Regions from separate parts of the Streptomyces sp. NPDC058464 genome, predicted to be linked through region 1. Evidence: riboswitches for the same ligand, from Rfam matches in the RefSeq annotation. Region 1 holds a riboswitch; each other region holds the start of a gene.
What was found. Region 1 has a riboswitch for S-adenosylmethionine ahead of thrC (threonine synthase). Riboswitches for the same ligand answer to the same signal wherever they lie in the genome.

Region 1 (2,194 bases):
CTGCGGGCGGACCACGTCGTGGCCCTCCTTGTAGGCCACCGACACCGGCGAGCACCCCTCGGCCTGGGCACCGAAGATCTTGTACGGCTTGTCCTCGACGAGACCGAGCTTGATCAGCTCCTGCAGACCCTTGTCGATCTTCGTGAGCTGCGAGCCGGAGGCGATCGGGATGACCAGCTGGTCCGGGATCTGCCAGCCGAGCTGCTCGCAGATCTCGTACGCCAGGGTCTTGGAGCCCTCCGCGTAGTAGGGCCGCAGGTTGACGTTGACGAAGCCCCAGCCCTCGCCGGCCGGGTCGCCGATCAGCTCGGAGCAGAAACGGTTCACGTCGTCGTAGTTGCCCTCGATGCCGACGAGCTCGCCGCCGTAGATCGCGGCCATGACGACCTTGCCCTGCTCCAGGTCGTGCGGGATGAACACGCAGGAGCGGAAGCCGGCCCGGGCGGCGGCGGCACCGACCGCGCCGGCCAGGTTGCCGGTGGAGGAGCAGGAGAGGGTGGTGTAGCCGAAGGCACGGGCGGCCTCGACGGCCTGGGCGACGACGCGGTCCTTGAAGGAGTGCGTCGGGTTGCCGGAGTCGTCCTTCACGTACAGGCCGCCGGTGACGCCCAGCTCCTTGGCCAGGTTGTCGGCCTTGACGAGCTTGGTCCAGCCGGGGTTGATGTTCGGCTTGGTGGCCACGTCCGCGGGGACGGGCAGCAGCGGCGCGTAGCGCCAGATGTTCGCGGGACCCGCTTCGATCTGCTTGCGGAGCTCCTCGGTTTCGTAGGCCGAGAAGTCGTACGCGATCTCCAGCGGGCCGAAACACTCCTCGCAGGCGAACACCGGGCCGAGCGGCACCCGGTGACCGCACTCGCGGCAGCTCAGGGCAGCGGCGGGGCCGAGGTCTACGGTGGAATCGGTGGTGCTTGCAACAGTCTGCACAGCCATGTGAGGCGAGGCCCTTTCTCCTCATCTTCCTCACGACGCATTTCGCCGTGAGACGGATTTGGCACCTTCCCTAGCCGGGAGCCTCGCGAGCGATCGACACTGATCGGCGATCTACGAGAACCGACTGGAGGGTTGCCGGGGCTTCAACGGGCCGTTTCCCTCTGCCCCTCTGGATGAGCGGTATGTGGTTGTCAACGCCGGGTGACCCCAGGACATGCGATGGTCATCGGCGTTGTTCAAGACTGTAACCGAAGGCCAGGACAGTTGAGAGAGTCGTCCGAACCGCGAGATGGATCACACCTCGTCGTGTGACCGTGACAGTGAGGAGCCGCTGACCGTGCTGGAAGAAGCCGAGCGCTGGCTGGCCACCCGCTCCTGGTCCGTAACCGACCGCCCCCTGCACAAGATCATGGCCGCCAAACGGTCCTCCGGGCAGACGGTCAGCGTCGTGCTGCCCGCGCTCAACGAGGAGGAGACCGTCGGCGACATCGTCGCGATCATCCGCCACGACCTCATGCAGCAGGTGCCGCTCGTCGACGAGATCGTGGTCGTCGACTCCGGCTCCACCGACCGCACGGCGGCCGTCGCCGCGGCGGCCGGCGCCCGTGTCGTGCACCGCGACGAGATCCTGCCCCGCATCCCGGCCGTCCCCGGCAAGGGCGAGGTGCTGTGGCGCTCGCTGCTCGTCACCTCGGGGGACGTCGTCTGCTTCATCGACGCCGACCTGCGGGACTTCTCCTCCGACTTCGTCACCGGCATCGTCGGCCCGCTCCTCACCGACCCGGACGTGGACCTGGTCAAGGCGATGTACGACCGCCCGCTCGGCGGCGCCGCCGGACAGGGCGGCCGGGTCACCGAGCTGATGGCCCGCCCGCTGCTGAACATGCACTGGCCGCAGCTGGCCGGTTTCGTGCAGCCGCTCGGCGGCGAGTACGCGGCCCGCCGCTCGCTCCTCGAACAGCTCCCCTTCCCGGTCGGCTACGGCGTGGAGCTGGGCATGCTGGTCGACGCCCTGCACCTGGTGGGGCTCAACGCGCTGGCGCAGGTCGACGTGGGGGTCCGCAAGCACCGCCACCAGGACGGCCAGGCCCTCGGCCGGATGTCCGCCGCGATCTACCGCACGGCCCAGCTGCGACTGGCCCGCGGCCACCTGATCCGCCCTTCCCTCACCCAGTTCGAACGGGGCGAGGACGGCTTCGAACCGCGCACGTACTCCGTGGACACGGAGGAGCGGCCGCCGATGGCGGAGATCGCGGAGTACGCC
Region 2 (2,194 bases), on a different contig from region 1:
CCCGTGACGTCGGCATCGACCTGGTCCCCGTGGAGGCGCTGCGCGGCGGCGACCCGTCGTACAACGCGGAGGTCGCCCGCAGGCTGCTGGACGGCGAGCAGGGGCCGGTACGGGACGCGGTGCTGCTGAACTCGGCGGCCGCCCTGGTGGCCCTGGACCCGGGCGCCGGGACGCTCGCCGAGCAACTCCGGGCGGGCATGGACAAGGCTGCGGAGTCGATCGACTCGGGCGCGGCCAAGCGGGCGCTGGAGCGCTGGGCGGCGGCGACGAACAGGTAGGGGCGGCGCGGTCAGGTGGCCGAGGCGCGGTTCGGCATCGCCGGACCGCGCCGTCGCGCAACCACACACGGCCTTCCCGGCGGTGCCGGACCGGCGTCGGGTCCTGGCGGTGTCCCGTCATCCGGACAGGAGTTGCGCGTCGGCGATCACTTCACCTACGTTTCTTTCCAGGTCATGAGTGACAGTCATGAGGCCCCGGCCGACTGTCCGGCAACCCTCCGTCCGTGGCGGGGTGCCCCGGGTGAAGACCAGGCCGTGGGCAGCGAGGTCCACGGCAAGCGCGGACCCCTCGTACACCAGGGGTCCTGGTCGTCGAGGAGTCTCCCGTGAGCAAGCGAATGCGATAGGGCCGCAGAGCCCCGCCTCCGCATCCCCTTTTCCTTTTTCTCCGTGCTGGAGCCGCGCTCGTCCGCGCGCTCGCACGGCGATTCCGCCTTGCCTCTCACGGGAGTTCCGCCATGTCCGTCTCCACCGTTGCCTCCGCCCAGTCCGTTTGTGCCCCTCTGCCCGTTCTTGGCGGGGATGTCACCGTCCCGCTGGTCACCGGTGGCGAGGTCGCCTACGCCGCCCTCGACTACGCGGCGAGCGCCCCCGCCCTGCAGCGGGTCTGGGACGACGTGGCGGCGTACGCGCCCTACTACGGCAGCGTCCACCGCGGCGCCGGCTACCTCTCCCAGCTCTCGACCGACCTCTTCGAGAACGCCCGGACGACCGTCGCCGAGTTCCTCGACTGCCGCCCCGACGACCAGCTGGTCTTCACCCGCTCGACGACGGACTCCCTGAACCTCCTGGCCCGCGCCCTCCCCGCCGGCTGCCAGGTCTTCGTCTTCGAGACCGAGCACCACGCGAGCCTGCTCCCCTGGAAGGACGCCCGGGTCACCTACCTCGACGCGCCCCGCACCCCGCGGCAGGCCGTCGAGACCCTGGAGCGCGCCCTCGCCGACCGCACCGTGTCCGACAAGGAGGGCCACGGCCCGGCCCTGGTCTGCGTCACCGGTGCCTCCAACGTCACCGGCGAGCTGTGGCCGGTCCGCGAGCTGGCGGCCGCCGCGCACGCGCACGGCGCCCGGATCGTCCTGGACGCCGCCCAGCTGGCCCCGCACCACCCCGTGTCCGTCCGGGACCTGGACGTCGACTGGGTCGCCTTCTCCGGCCACAAGCTGTACGCCCCCTTCGGCTCCGGCGTCCTCGCCGGCCGCGCCGACTGGCTGCAGGCGGCCGAGCCCTACCTCGCGGGCGGCGGCGCCAGCCGCAAGGTCACCCGGCGCGAGGACGGCGGAGTGGCCGTGGAGTGGCACGAGAGCGCGGCGCGGCACGAGGCGGGCTCCCCGAACGTCATCGGCGCCTACTCCATCGCCTCCGCCTGCAAGGCGCTCACCGAGGCCGGCTTCGACACGCTGGTCGCCCGCGAGCGGTACCTGATCGAGAAGGTGCGGGCGGGGCTGGCCGAGGTCCCCGAGGTCCGGGTCCTCTCCCTCTTCGGCGACGACGCCCCCCGCGTCGGCGTGATCAGCTTCGTGGTGGACGGCTGGAACAGCTCCCACTTCGCCGCCGCCCTCTCCGCCGAGCACGGCATCGGCGTCCGCGACGGCCTCTTCTGCGCCCACCCGCTGGTCAGGACGCTGCTGGGGTCCGACCCGCAGACCCAGGGCGAGTGCGGGGCACCGGAGGCGGCACCGGGCGAGAAGTCCCTCAACGCCATCCGCGTGAGCTTCGGCGCTGGGACGCCGGACGAGCATGTCGAGCGCTTCGTGACGGCGGTACGGGAACTGGTGGCCGACGGCGCGAAGTGGTCGTACCGCACGGAGGACGGCCGTTGCGTCCCGGCGGCCGGCTGACCGCCTCCGCGCGGGGGATCACCCGCAGTTCGTGTTGCTCCTGCCGCTGGTCACGGCTCCGATGCTGCCGCTCCAGGA
Region 3 (2,194 bases), on a different contig from region 1:
CGGTGGGGAAGACGGTGTCGGCGATCTGCTTCCGGTCGACGGCGGCCAGGATCGCCTGGCGCACCTTCACGTCCTTCAGCAGGGGCCGCGCGTTGTTGAGCCCCAGACCGAACACCACACCGGGGTTGGCCCGGCTCTGGAGGGTGACCTGGCCGCCCTTGAGCGCCGCCTCGTTGGCCTTGCCGACGCTGCTGATGGCGTCCACCTGCCCGGACTGGAGACTGCCGGCCCGCACCCCCGCCTCGGGGACGACCTTGAACACCAGCTTGTCCAGGTAGGCCTCGCCCTTCTTCGACCAGAGCGAGGAGCCCCAGTCGTACCCGGTCCGCCTGTCCAGCGTGATCGACTGGTTCTGCACGTACTGCTTGAGCACGAACGGCCCGGACCCCACCACTCCGTCGCTGCACTTCTGCTGCGGGCTCTTCCTGACGCTCGCCGAGGACTCGATGCCCAGCGAGTGGGTCGAAGTCGCCTGCAGGAACTGGGCGTTGGGCAGCTTGAAGGCCACCTTGACGGTGAGCGGGTCGACCACGGTGGTGCTCTTGACGCCGCTCAGGTAGCCCTCGGCGAGGGTGCCCAGGGCGCCGAGCTCCGGCACCGCGTCGAAGTTGTCCTTGACCACCTGCGCGGTCAGCTTCGAGCCGTCGCTGAAGGTGACCCCGGACCGCAGGTGGAACGTGAACGTCGTCGCGTCGGCGCTGATGTCCCAGCTCTTGGCGAGCCACGGCACGATCTTGCCGGTCTTCGGGTCCTGGTCGGTCAGGGAGTCCACGATCTGCCGCACCGAGTAGATGGTGTCGTTGCTGCCGACCTGCTGCGGATCCACGCAGCCGGCGTCGGAGCCCACCGCGAAGGTCAGGGTGCCGCCGGACTTCGCCGGGCCGCTTCCGCCGCCGGAGGCGTCGCCGCCAGAACCGCACGCGGTCAGCAGGACGCTGCTGGTCAGGAGCGCGGCCAGCGGCGCCCATCGGGAGGGTCTGAAAGCCGGAAGTGCTGTCACGGAGGGAGTTCTCCTACTCGTGTCACCAAGGCACGGGGTGCCGGGCTACGGGCGCGGGGCACAGCCGTGCAGGGCGTGCAGGGCGTGCAGGGGCGTGCGACCCTGGCCGGATCCGCCCCGGCCGGGGAAGCGCTGTGCAGAGACAAAGGGGATGGCAGACGGACGACACCGAGAACCGGTGGCCCGGGGCAGGACGGCGCGAAGGAGCCGTGGCCGGTGACGGAGGTCAGCCGGCGGCAGGCGGGCCGGTCAGACCCGACAGAGGCAGCTGGTCGAGCGCTTGAGGTCGATGTGGCGCCGGCGCGAGAGCCTGGAGTACGCCGTGGCGTCGGTGAGGGAGACCGCAGGGTCGTCGCCGTGCCGCATGCCACTCCTCCCCGTCTCCGGCCCCGTCAGGGGGCCACGCGCTTGCGGGAGTCGTCGGTGATCCCGCCGGGCTTTCACCTGGAGCACCCCACCGCGCGGGAGGGTTGCCGGTCAGCGAGCCAGGGCTTGACGCTGACACTCAATGCCGTTGGCGATCGTACGGATCGGTTTTGTCGTACGTCAATGCCCCGGCCCGGCGCCCCATTTGACAACACGGAGCCGTCTCACGTGCCGGGACGCCTGGTGGACGCACCCGGCGGCGTGTGCTTCGACGTCGCTCGCCCCGCCCGCGTCACCGGCTCCGCGCCTGCCCGCACCGCACCGGACCTCCCCGTCGGCTCCGCCGAACCCTGTCGAGCGACGGCCGGAGGGCCGGGTGTGGCCGGGGACGTTCCGAGTTGCCCGCTGCGGGTTGCCGAATGCCCAGTCGTCTGGAAAGTGCGCCCTTGTCATGACAGGGCGGGACGGCGGACTCTGGCAACAGGCACGGCGGTACGGGTACCGGACGTCGGATCCCCGACGGCCCTGAGGCGGCTCAGGAGGCCCGCGGATGTCGGTTTCACCGGAGTGCGGCGTTGATGGTCCTGCTGTCACCGAGCACGAGGCGGAGGCGCTGGTCGAGGGAATCTGTTTCAAGACGGGCCCGCCGCGGACCGTCGGGGTCGAAGTGGAGTGGCTCGTCCACCGGGAGCGTGCGCCGCACGACTCCGTGGACCGGGCGGACCTGGAAGCGGCCCACGCCGACCTGCGCACCCTGTCGCTGACGTCCGGGCTGAGCGTCGAGCCCGGCGGCCAGGTGGAGCTGAGTTCCCGGCCGGCCCCGTCGCT
Region 4 (2,194 bases), on a different contig from region 1:
CGCATCGGCCGGGACGCGCGCAGCGGCCACTACGCCGTGCCGCGCCGCTACCGGCTCCACCTCTCCACCGCCTGTCCGGACGGCCTCCGCATCGCAGTCGGCCACAGCCTGCTGGCCCTGGACGACTGTTGTCCGGTCACCTTCCTGCCCGCCGTCCCGGACTGTCCCGACGGCAGCCACCCGGCACTGCGCCCGCTGTACGAGGCCAGCGCCCACCACTACTCGGGACCGGCACTCGCGCCGGTGTTCAGCGACGACTGGTCCGGACGGATCGTCAGCACCCACAGCCGGGACATCCTGCGCGACCTGGACCAGCACTTCGGCGACGGCGTCGCCCGGCTCTACCCGTGCGGTGCCGAGGCCGAGATCGAGGCCGTCGAGCGGCTCTGCGCCGAGGACATCGAGCAGGCCGCCCAGCGGGTCGGCCGCGAGGGCGGCGACCCGGAGGCGCTCGAGGTGCTGCTCACCGCCCTGGACGGTCTCGAGCGCCGGCTGACCGGTGTGGAGTTCCTGGTCGGGGGTCAACTCACGGCCGCGGACATCGAGTTGTGGGTGACCCTGGTGCAACTCGACACCGTGCACCGCAACCACCTGGACGCCGCCGCCGTGCACGCCATCGCCGGCCACCCGGTGCTGTGGGCCTACGCCCGGCGGCTGGCCGCCCACCCGGCCTTCGGCGCCCACCTCGACCTCGACGGCATCGCCCGCCGCCACCACGGCCGTTGCCAGGGCCTGGAGGCCGCCGGCGCGGCTGTCCAGATCCTGGACTGGGCGGGTCACGCGGCGGACGCTCCCGGCGTTCCGCGCAGGTGAGAGCGGCCCGAACCGTTTCGCCAGTCGGACAGGCGTTGACATTCGTTCGGGCAACTGCGTTACTTACGGACCAGAACGGTCAAGAGCGTCAGCGTCAAGCCCTGGCTTGCTGACCGGCAACCCTCGCATCGCGGTGGGGTGCCCCAGGTGACGACCGGACCGACGACGTTTCGGCAAGCGACGATTCGGTAAGCGCGAGGCCCCCCGGGGCCGGCACGACAGTGACAGGTGACGGACATGTACGCAGCTTCCAGGACGGCCCAGCGCCGCGCCGAGGGCTGCGTACGCCCGTACCCGAGCCCGCTCGTCGCCGACCGCGCCGTCGACCTGCTCCGTGTCAACAGCGCCCTGTGTAGCGCGTGTACCGCACCGGGCTGTGCCCGCTGTCGGGTCTGACCAGGCCTTTCCGCCGGTTTCCCGCAGCTCCGCACCCCAGCGTCCCCGTCGAGACACCGGCCGCCCGGTGTGCCGCCGTCCGCCCAGCCCCCGTGCCCGCGCGCCCCCGCGCACCGCGCCGTGCCCGAACACGGCCCGGTGCGCGGCCTCCGCCGTGGGACACGTGGGCGTCCGACTCCGCCGGAGCCCGCCATGAGTGAACCCCCAGGCGCCACGATCGCCGCCCCCGAGGCGCCCCCTGCAGCCGATGAACCGTCAAAGCCCCTCGCCGCACAGCGAGTTCTCCCGCTGCGCAGGCCCGGACGATGGATAGCCACCGCCGTCGTCCTGGTCCTCGTCGTCCAGTTCGCCCATGGACTGGCGACCAACCCCTTCTACCAGTGGGACCGTTTCGGCTACTGGTTCCTGCGGCCGACCATCCTCGACGGACTGGTCATCACCCTCGAAGTCGCCGCCTACAGCGCGGTGTTGGGCCTCCTCGGCGGAATCCTGCTCGCCCTGGCCCGGCTCTCCAGGAGCCCGGTGCTGCGCGCGGTCAGCTGGACGTACGTCTGGGCGCTGCGCTCCATACCGCTCATCGTGGTCCTGCTCTTCCTCTACAACTTCAGCGCCCTGTACAAGACGTTGAGCATCGGAGTCCCCTTCGGGCCGGCCTTCTTCTCCTTCGACGAGTCGAAGCTCGCCACCGACATGGTCGTCGCCGTCATCGGCCTCAGCCTCAACGAGGCCGCCTACGCCGCCGAGGTGGTCCGCGGCGGCATCCTCTCCGTGGACCAGGGCCAGCACGAGGCGGCCGCCGCACTCGGCCTGCCCAAGGGCTACCAGTTCCGGAAGATCGTGTTCCCGCAGGCGCTCAGGTCGATCACCCCGAACTACGTCAACCAGCTGATCGGCCTGATCAAGAGCACCTCGCTGGTCTTCTACGTCTCCCTGCTCGACCTGTTCGGCTCCGCGCAGAGCATGGGCTCCACCTACCCCGGCGACA

Region 2: linked by a shared signal. The riboswitch ahead of ACFWPQ_RS40510 (aminotransferase class V-fold PLP-dependent enzyme) and the one ahead of thrC (threonine synthase) in region 1 are both predicted to bind S-adenosylmethionine.
Region 3: linked by a shared signal. The riboswitch ahead of ACFWPQ_RS23955 (putative leader peptide) and the one ahead of thrC (threonine synthase) in region 1 are both predicted to bind S-adenosylmethionine.
Region 4: linked by a shared signal. The riboswitch ahead of ACFWPQ_RS14620 (amino acid ABC transporter permease) and the one ahead of thrC (threonine synthase) in region 1 are both predicted to bind S-adenosylmethionine.

Annotation. Positions count from the first base shown of each region.
Region 1 covers NZ_JBHXMA010000013.1:192,559-194,752, forward strand. Annotated here, with positions in the region: gene thrC (threonine synthase) at 1-930, opposite strand, end outside; SAM riboswitch class I at 949-1,110, opposite strand; gene ACFWPQ_RS19590 (glucosyl-3-phosphoglycerate synthase) at 1,268-2,194, shown strand, end outside.
Region 2 covers NZ_JBHXMA010000042.1:54,486-56,679, reverse strand. Annotated here, with positions in the region: gene trpD (anthranilate phosphoribosyltransferase) at 1-278, shown strand, start outside; SAM riboswitch class IV at 449-565, shown strand; gene ACFWPQ_RS40510 (aminotransferase class V-fold PLP-dependent enzyme) at 737-2,116, shown strand.
Region 3 covers NZ_JBHXMA010000018.1:142,764-144,957, reverse strand. Annotated here, with positions in the region: gene ACFWPQ_RS23960 (ABC transporter substrate-binding protein) at 1-1,000, opposite strand, end outside; gene ACFWPQ_RS23955 (putative leader peptide) at 1,250-1,366, opposite strand; SAM riboswitch class IV at 1,400-1,513, opposite strand; gene egtA (ergothioneine biosynthesis glutamate--cysteine ligase EgtA) at 1,917-2,194, shown strand, end outside.
Region 4 covers NZ_JBHXMA010000009.1:69,733-71,926, forward strand. Annotated here, with positions in the region: gene ACFWPQ_RS14615 (glutathione S-transferase C-terminal domain-containing protein) at 1-813, shown strand, start outside; SAM riboswitch class IV at 891-1,014, shown strand; gene ACFWPQ_RS14620 (amino acid ABC transporter permease) at 1,402-2,194, shown strand, end outside.